2 regions of the Sorangium sp. So ce296 genome follow, and region 1 is predicted to be linked to the other one. Evidence: predicted binding sites of a transcription regulator. Region 1 holds the regulator's gene; the other holds the start of a gene.
The links. Region 1 encodes HrcA, which represses chaperone genes, less so after heat shock. Its sites were predicted from a motif close to GNTAGCACTCNCCNNNGGNGAGTGCTANC; they were not measured.
Positions count from the first base shown of each region.

Region 1 (3,888 bases):
ATGTGGTCGTCGGCTTGCGCGCTCGAGCCCTTCGCGGGATCGAACGGGTTCTGCTTGGACGACAGGATCAGGACGGGCGTCGCCGGTGAGGCCTGCTTGATCGCCTTGCACAGCTCGTAGCCGTTCTTCGGCTCGAGCGTGACGTCGGCGATCACCAGGTCGGGTTTATCGCTCTTGAGCTTCTGCAGCGCAGCGTCGGCGCTGCTCGCCGTCACGACGCGGAAATCCTGACCCGCAAAGGTGATTTCGAGCACTTTGCGCATGGTCACGCTGTCGTCTACGGCGAGAAGGGTGCTGGCCACGAACGGGTCTCCTCTCAGATGGCGAGAAAGCGATGACGGCTCTGGATATCTTCGGCTCCGGTCGCGCGATGTGTCAACATTCGCGGTGTATTTCGCCCCCGCGGGCCCCGCGGATGTGCGTTTTCCGCGCCGGTAGAGCCCGGTCCCACGCCTGTGGGCGGAGCCGAGGCGCCCCCCACGACCCCTCATGCGCCCGCGCCGCCCCGCCGCCCCGACCCCCCGCCCCCATCCCCGCCCCCACCCCCGCGACGCCGCCGATCCGATCGACGAAGGCCCGGCCGCCCCGGTGCGCCCCCCGCAGGATGGCCGCTGGACCGTGCCGGCCGCGCTGGACCGGCGGCCGCTCGACGGGGCCGTCCGGGCGCTCTCGTCGGTCTCGTGGTCCGACGCGCGCCGGCTGATCGAGACCGGCAAGGTGCTCGTCGGGAGCGCGGTGGCGACGAGCGCCCGGCGGCGGGTGCTCAGCGGGGAGCAGATCGAGGTCCGCCTGCACGCGCCGCGGCCCGAGACGGTGCGGCGGCGCAAGCTCGAGGGCGAGCTCGTGGTCTACGCGGACGCGAGCGTCGTGGTGGTGAACAAGCCCGCCGGGGTGAGCACCATCCCCTACGGCGACGAGGACCCCGCGGAGCAGGCCGCGACGCTCGACGCGCTGGTGCGGGAGGTGCTGGCCCGGCGCGACCGCCTGCGCGGGCGGGCGCCGCTCGGCGTGGTGCAGCGCCTCGACAAGGGGACGAGCGGGCTGCTCGTCTTCGCGCGGACGCTCGCCGCGAAGAAGCACCTCGCCCAGCAGCTCCGCGTCCGCGCGATGCACCGGCAGTACCTGGCGGTCGCGCACGGCGCCGTCGCGCGCGGCACGTACCGCAGCTACCTCGTCGAGGATCGGGGCGACGGGCTGCGCGGCTCGGCCAGAGACGGCCGGCGCGAGGGGCAGCTCGCGGTGACGCACGTCGAGCCGATCGAGGCGCTCCGCGGGCCCGAGGAGGGGGCCGGCGCCGCGGCCGCGACGCTGGTCGCCTGCCGCCTCGAGACGGGGCGCACGCACCAGATCCGCATCCACCTCGCCGAGGCCGGGCACCCGCTCGTCGGCGAGGCGGTCTACGTGCGGGACTACCGCGGGCCGAAGATCCCCGCCCCGCGGCTGATGCTCCACGCCGTCGAGCTCGGCTTCGACCACCCCGCCGACGGCCGGCCGATGCGCTTCCAGGCGCCGCCGCCCCCCGACTTCGACGAGGTGCTCGAGCGGCTCCGCGAGCGGCGCCCGAAGGACGCTACCTGACCTTGCCGCGCGCCTCGCTCATCGCCGCGGCGGTCGCGTCGACGAGCGGCATCACCTTCGCGTAGTCCATCCGCGTCGGGCCGAGCACGCCCACGGTGCCGGCGACGCGCCCGTTCTCCATGTACGGCGCGGCGACGAGGCTGAGCTGGCCGCCGCCGAGGTCGCCCGCCTCGCTGCCCACGAAGACGGTGACCTCGCCCGCGCCCGCGGCGAGCGTGCGGTCGAGCAGATCGACGAGCTCCTCGCGCTCCTCGAGCGCCTTCATCAGCTTCCTGAGCCGGTCGACGTCGGCGTACTCGGGCAGATCGATGAGGCGGTTCTGCCCCTCGATGACCACCTCGCTCCGCCGCGTCACGTCGGCCGTCGCCTTGCTGCCGAGCTCGAAGGCGCGGCGCCTCAGCGCGTCGATCTGGAGGCGCTCGTCGGCGAGGCGGCGGGCGAAGAGATCCCGGATCTCGCCCAGCGTGCGCCCCTCGATGACGTCGGCGAGCAGGTTGTGGATCCGGGTGAGCTCCCCTTCGTTGATCGCCTCGTCGATCGAGATGAAGCGGTTCTCGACCGAGCCGTCGGCGAAGACGAGCACCGCGAGCAGCTGCCCGGGCTTCGTCGGGATGAAGCGCAGCTGGCCGAGGGCGCGGATCTCCGCCCGCGGCGCCGCGACGACCGCCGCGGCGCCCGACAGCTCCGACAGGTAGCGCCCCGTCTCGCGGAGCGGGTCGCTCGCCACGGTGTAGATCTCGGCGAACCTGGCGCTGAGCTCGGCCTGCTGCTCGGGGGAGAGCGACCGGATCTCCACGAGCGCGTCGATGAACAACCGGAGCGCGCGGTCGGTCGGGATCCGGCCCGCGGAGGTGTGCGGCTGGTGGAGGTAGCCGGCCTCCTCGAGGTCGGCGAGCACGTTGCGGATCGAGGCAGCCGAGAGATCCAGCCCGTACTTGCGCGCGAGCGTCCTGCTGCCTACGGGGTCGCCCGTCGCGATGAACTCGGTGACCGCGGCGAAAAGGATCTTTCGAGCGCGATTGGAAACATCTCCCATGTCGACTGCAGGCGGCGGGTGCGCGCCGCTGTGGCTACCTGGACCAGGGACCGCCCGGACCGGGAAGCCATGCGGGCCGGACCTTCGCTCCCATACGTCAAGACGCGCGTGCGGGCGCTGGGCCCACGGATGCGCATGAGACCTATTTTGAGGCGATCGCGCGGCCCGGTCAAATGGCACGGTAGGATGGACGCGACCGCCGCGCCCGAGGGTCCAGCATCGCCGCTGCCGGTGGCTGGCCCTCCGGCGCTCCGTCTCCGGCCCTCCGGCCCTCCGGCCCTCCGGCCCTCCGGCCCTCCGGCCTTCCTCCTTCTTCATTTCTTCAGCTCCAGCGGGCACCACGCCGCGCCGGAGGCCGTCCCTGCCAACGATGCCGTCCTTACGCCACGCCGCTGCCGCCGCCGCCCTCGCCCTCGCGCTCGGCCCGCTCGCCGCCGCGCCGAGCGCGCAGGGCAAGCCGAAGGTGCGGTTCGACCAGGACTGGGCCAAGCGCCCGTCGGCGCGCTACGCGGCCATGAGCGCGGAGCAGTGCCGCGCGGCGCTCGCGCGGCGGAAGATCGCGTTCGAGCCGGTGCCGCGCGCGCCGGGCGTGCTCGCGCCGGTGCGGCTGATGCAGGGGGTGGGCGGGGTCCTCTACCGGACGGCGCTGCCGGCTCACCAGCGCGCGGACAACCCGTACGACGTCTTCGACTGCCGCCTCGCGCTCGCGCTCTCGGACTTCAGCCGGATCCTGCGCGTGCACGACGTCGTCGAGGTGCTGATGTTCTCGGCCTGGCGCCCTCCGTCGAAGGTGTGGCCCGAGGGCAAGCTGGCCACGAGGCACCCGGGCGGGCTCGCCATCGATCCTTACAGGTTCGTCAAGGAGCGCGCCGGCGACGGGTTCGCGGAGGAGTGGCTCGACGTCGAGCGCGACTTCGTCGGCAGGCGCGGCGCGCCGGTGTGCGGCGAGGGCGCCAAGGCGACCGGGCGCCCCAGGGCGGCCGGCAAGGGCGCGAGCGGCGGCCCGCCCGCGGACGCGGCGGCGCGCGAGCTGCGCTCCATCGTGTGCGAGGCCGCGGATCAGCACATCTTCACGTCGATCCTCACGCCCAACTACGACCGGGCGCACAAAAACCACCTGCATCTGGAGGTGACCCCCGGCGTCCAATGGCGTCTCGTGCGCTGATCCGGGAGGGGCGGCCCTCCCGGGCGCAAACCCGCTCTCGCCCCGAGGTCGACCCGCTATGTTACCCCGCGTGCCCGCACGAAGCTCCCCGCGCCCCCGCGCCTCCGCC
Region 1 is NZ_CP150325.1:6,293,284-6,297,171, reverse strand. It holds gene WME98_RS23425 (response regulator transcription factor) at 1-302, opposite strand, end outside; gene WME98_RS23420 (RluA family pseudouridine synthase) at 619-1,578, shown strand; gene hrcA (heat-inducible transcriptional repressor HrcA) at 1,571-2,614, opposite strand; gene WME98_RS23410 (extensin family protein) at 2,985-3,779, shown strand; gene WME98_RS23405 (hypothetical protein) at 3,850-3,888, shown strand, end outside.

Region 2 (3,888 bases), 4.9 Mb from region 1:
GGATCTCGACGAGCGCGTCCGCCGCGTCGAGCCGCTTCGCGAGCTTCTTGATCAGCCGGAACGCGATCTCGGTGTCCCGCTGCAGCATGGCCTTGAGCTTTCGCGCCTCGACCACGAGGCACCGGGACGGCTCGCTGACGGTGGCCGTCGCGTTGCGCGGCTTGCCGTTCAGGATCGCCATCTCGCCGACGAACTCGCCGGGCCCGAGCACGGCGAGCACCTTGTCCTCGCCCTCGACCGATTTGGTGATCCGCACAGCGCCGGACTGGATGACGAACATGACGTCGCCGGGGTCGCCCTCGCGAAAGAGCACGTCGCCCGGCACGTACTCGCGGCCATAGCGGGCGAACGACGACTCCGACATTGCCCGAGAGTCTAGCGCCGCGCGTGACCGCGGGTCAAAAACCCAGGCAAAGGCTCTCGGCCTCACAAAGCGCGAGGGGCCCTCCAAGCCAGCATGCTTTGGAGGACCCCTCGGCCCGCTTCGTCGGGAGCGGCGCGCGCCGCGTCGACCGCCCGGCGCCGCCGGAGCGCGGCGACGACCGGCGCGCGGCCGGACAGGCGCTCAACCCATGTCGAAGTCGCCCATGCCGCCCATGCCGCCCATGCCGCCCATGCCGCCCATACCCCCCATGCCGCCCATGCCGCCGGGGGCGCCGCCGGCCGCCGGCTTCTCCTTCTTGGGCTTCTCGGCGACGAGGGCCTCGGTCGTGAGCATCAGGCTCGCGACGCTGGCCGCGTTCGAGAGCGCGTGCCGCACGACCTTGGCCGGGTCGATGACGCCGCCGGCGAGCAGGTCCTCGTACGCGTCGGTCGCGGCGTTGTAGCCGAACGTGGCCGCGCCCGACCGGACCTTCTCCACGACCACCGTCCCGTCGACGCCCGCGTTCTGGGCGATCTGGCGGAGCGGCGCCTCGACGGCGCGGCGCACGAGCCGCACGCCGACGTCGCGCTCGTCGTTGAACTTGAGCTGCTCCAGGGCCGAGGCCGCCCGGAGGAGGGCCACGCCGCCGCCGACCACGATGCCTTCCTCGACGGCCGCGCGGGTCGCGTGCAGCGCGTCCTCGACGCGCGCCTTCTTCTCCTTCATCTCCGTCTCGGTCGCCGCGCCGACCTTCACCACCGCGACGCCGCCGGCGAGCTTCGCGAGCCGCTCCTGGAGCTTCTCGCGATCGTAGTCGCTCGCCGTGTCCGCGATCTGCTTGCGGATCGCCTCGATGCGGCCCTTGATCGCCGCCTTGTCGCCCTGACCGTCGACGATGACCGTGTTGTCCTTGTCGATCTCGACGCGCTTGGCCGTCCCGAGGTCGCGCACCGTGGCGCTCTCGAGCTTCTGGCCGAGGTCCTCCATGAACGCGGTCGCGCCCGTGAGGATCGCGATGTCCTTCAGCATCTCCTTGCGGCGATCGCCGAAGCCGGGCGCCTTCACGGCGGCGACCTTGATGGTGCCGCGCAGCTTGTTCACGACGAGCGTGGCGAGCGCCTCGCCCTCGATGTCCTCGGAGAGGATGAGCAGCTCGCGGCCCTGCTTCACCACCTGCTCGAGCAGCGGCAAGAGGTCGGCCATGGCCGAGATCTTCTTCTCGTGGACGAGGATGAGCGGGTTCGTGAGGACCGCGGTCATCTTCTCGGGATCGGTCACGAAGTAGGGCGAGAGGTAGCCGCGGTCGAACTGCATGCCGTCGACGGTCTCGAGCTCCGTCGTCATGCGCTTGTTCTCCTCGACCGTGATCACGCCCTCCTTGCCGACCTTCTCCATGGCGTCGGCGAGGATCTGGCCGATCTCCTTGTCGCCGTTCGCGCTGACGGTGGCGACCTGGGCGATCTGGTCCTTGTCCTTGGTCGGCTTGGCGGCCTGCTGCACGGACTCGATGACCTTCGCGACGGCCGCGTCGATGCCGCGCTTCAGGTTCATCGGGTTGTGCCCGGCCTCGACGAGCTTGAGGCCCTCGCCGAAGATCGCCTGGGCCAGCACCGTCGCCGTCGTCGTGCCGTCGCCGGCCTTGTCGCTGGTCTTCGAGGCGACCTCGCGGACCATCTGGGCGCCCATGTTCTCGAGCTTGCCGGCGAGCTCGACCTCCTTGGCCACCGTGACGCCGTCCTTCGTGACGACCGGCGCGCCCCAGCTCTTCTCGATGACGACGTTCCGCCCCTTGGGCCCGAGGGTCACCTTGACCGCATCGGCGAGCGTGTTCACGCCCTTCAGGATCGCGGCGCGGGCGCCGCGGCTATAAACGATCTGCTTCGCAGCCATCTCTCAATCCCCTCGCGGCCGCGCGGCCGCGTCTGCTAGCGCTTGGGTTCGGTTTCCCTCGATCCGGATCAGGAGGCGGACTCGGTCACGGCGAGCACGTCGTCCTCGCGGATGAGCACGTGCTCCTCGCCGTCGAGCTTCACCTCGGTGCCGCTGTACTTGCCGAACAGCACCTTGTCGCCGACCTTCACCTCGAGCGGGCGAACCTTGCCGTCCTTCAGGACCTTGCCGTTGCCCACCGCAACGACGCGCCCCTCGATCGGCTTCTCCTTCGCGGTGTCGGGGATGATGATGCCCCCCTTGGTCTTCGTCTCGCTCTCGACGCGCTTGACGACAATCCGATCCTGCAGCGGCCTGATTTTCATGGTGGCTCCCTCGTCCTCGGCTGGTTGACTGACCATCGGCTCGCCGGAGGTCCCGTTCGCCCCCCCGCAGGGGCCTTCCGCCCACACGACGAGAGCTAAGTGCCCGGGATCACAGTCGCTTGGCACTCTCCTAGGCCGGTGGCTAAACCGCGGCCGAAAGTAAATCAGTCGCCCGGCACGTCAAGGGCGCGCAGCAGACAGTCGCGACTTTTCCGGGGCCGTCGCCCCCGTGGAATGAAGAAGGAGCTCCTGGAGAGAGCGTCCGGGCAGCCGTCGCAATGCCGTGGGGGCCCCCCTCCAGAGATCGGGCGGCCGAGGGCGAGCGATGACGCTGCGGACGGACGGGACGGCGGCGCCGGACGGTTGCGAGAGAGCGGCAGCGCGAGCGCGGCGGGCTCGATGCGGGTGGAGGGGACGGAGCGAACCCGCGCAAAATGCGCGAAACGCGCAAAACGCCGAGGATTTTCGGCCCCGTGAGGTTTTCTTGGTCGGGTCCGATTTTGATCGCTTGACAACCCCACCGGTCCGAGTAGATTCCGCGGCCCGTGGCGCTGATGAACACAGCGCTGACCCCTTGGGGGATCGTCTAACGGCAGGACGCAAGATTCTGGCTCTTGCTATCAAGGTTCGAATCCTTGTCCCCCAGCCAGGTCGATCAGCTCTGCTATCGGCCTTCTCGACAATACAAGGTCCCATCGTCTAGCGGTTAGGACATCGGCCTCTCACGCCGGTAACGCGGGTTCGATTCCCGCTGGGATCGCCAGCATCACCTCAGCTCTCCTCGCTACCGAGAGCTCCCCTACGTCGCCCTGCGACCGCGGCTGTGGCTCGCGTACCCGCGATGGTGCGCCGCCGGCGTCTGCAGGTCGCGCGGGGAGTCGCGCGGGGAACAGTGCGCGCCGGAGCAGCTCGTCGAGCATCGCCGGGCGCTCCAACCTCGTCGCCCGGCACGTGAGCTTCTCGATGAAGCACGGCCTCGTCGAGGAGCGCGCAGGGTAGCAACGGCGCCCTCCGCTCGAAGTGCGCTACCCTCGGGCCCATGGCGGCGCAGGACGGGGACGAGCTGTTCGACATCTTCGATCGCAGCGGCAAGCCGCTCGGCGTGCGCAAGGCGCGCAAGCTCGTCCACCGCGACGGCGACTGGCACCGGAGCCTCCACGTGTGGGTGGTCCTCGAGCGCGAGCCCGACGGCCGCCGGAGCAGCGCGGAGCCCTGGGTGCTCTTCCAGCAGCGCAGCCCGGACAAGGACACCTGGCCCGGCGCGTTCGA
Region 2 is NZ_CP150325.1:11,211,720-11,215,607, reverse strand. It holds gene WME98_RS41490 (Crp/Fnr family transcriptional regulator) at 1-364, opposite strand, end outside; gene groL (chaperonin GroEL) at 566-2,254, opposite strand; gene groES (co-chaperone GroES) at 2,323-2,619, opposite strand; tRNA gene WME98_RS41475 (tRNA-Gln) at 3,195-3,268, shown strand; tRNA gene WME98_RS41470 (tRNA-Glu) at 3,308-3,382, shown strand; gene WME98_RS41465 (NUDIX hydrolase) at 3,659-3,888, shown strand, end outside.
Region 2: the regulator HrcA is predicted to act here: its motif matches at 2,738-2,766, upstream of groES (co-chaperone GroES).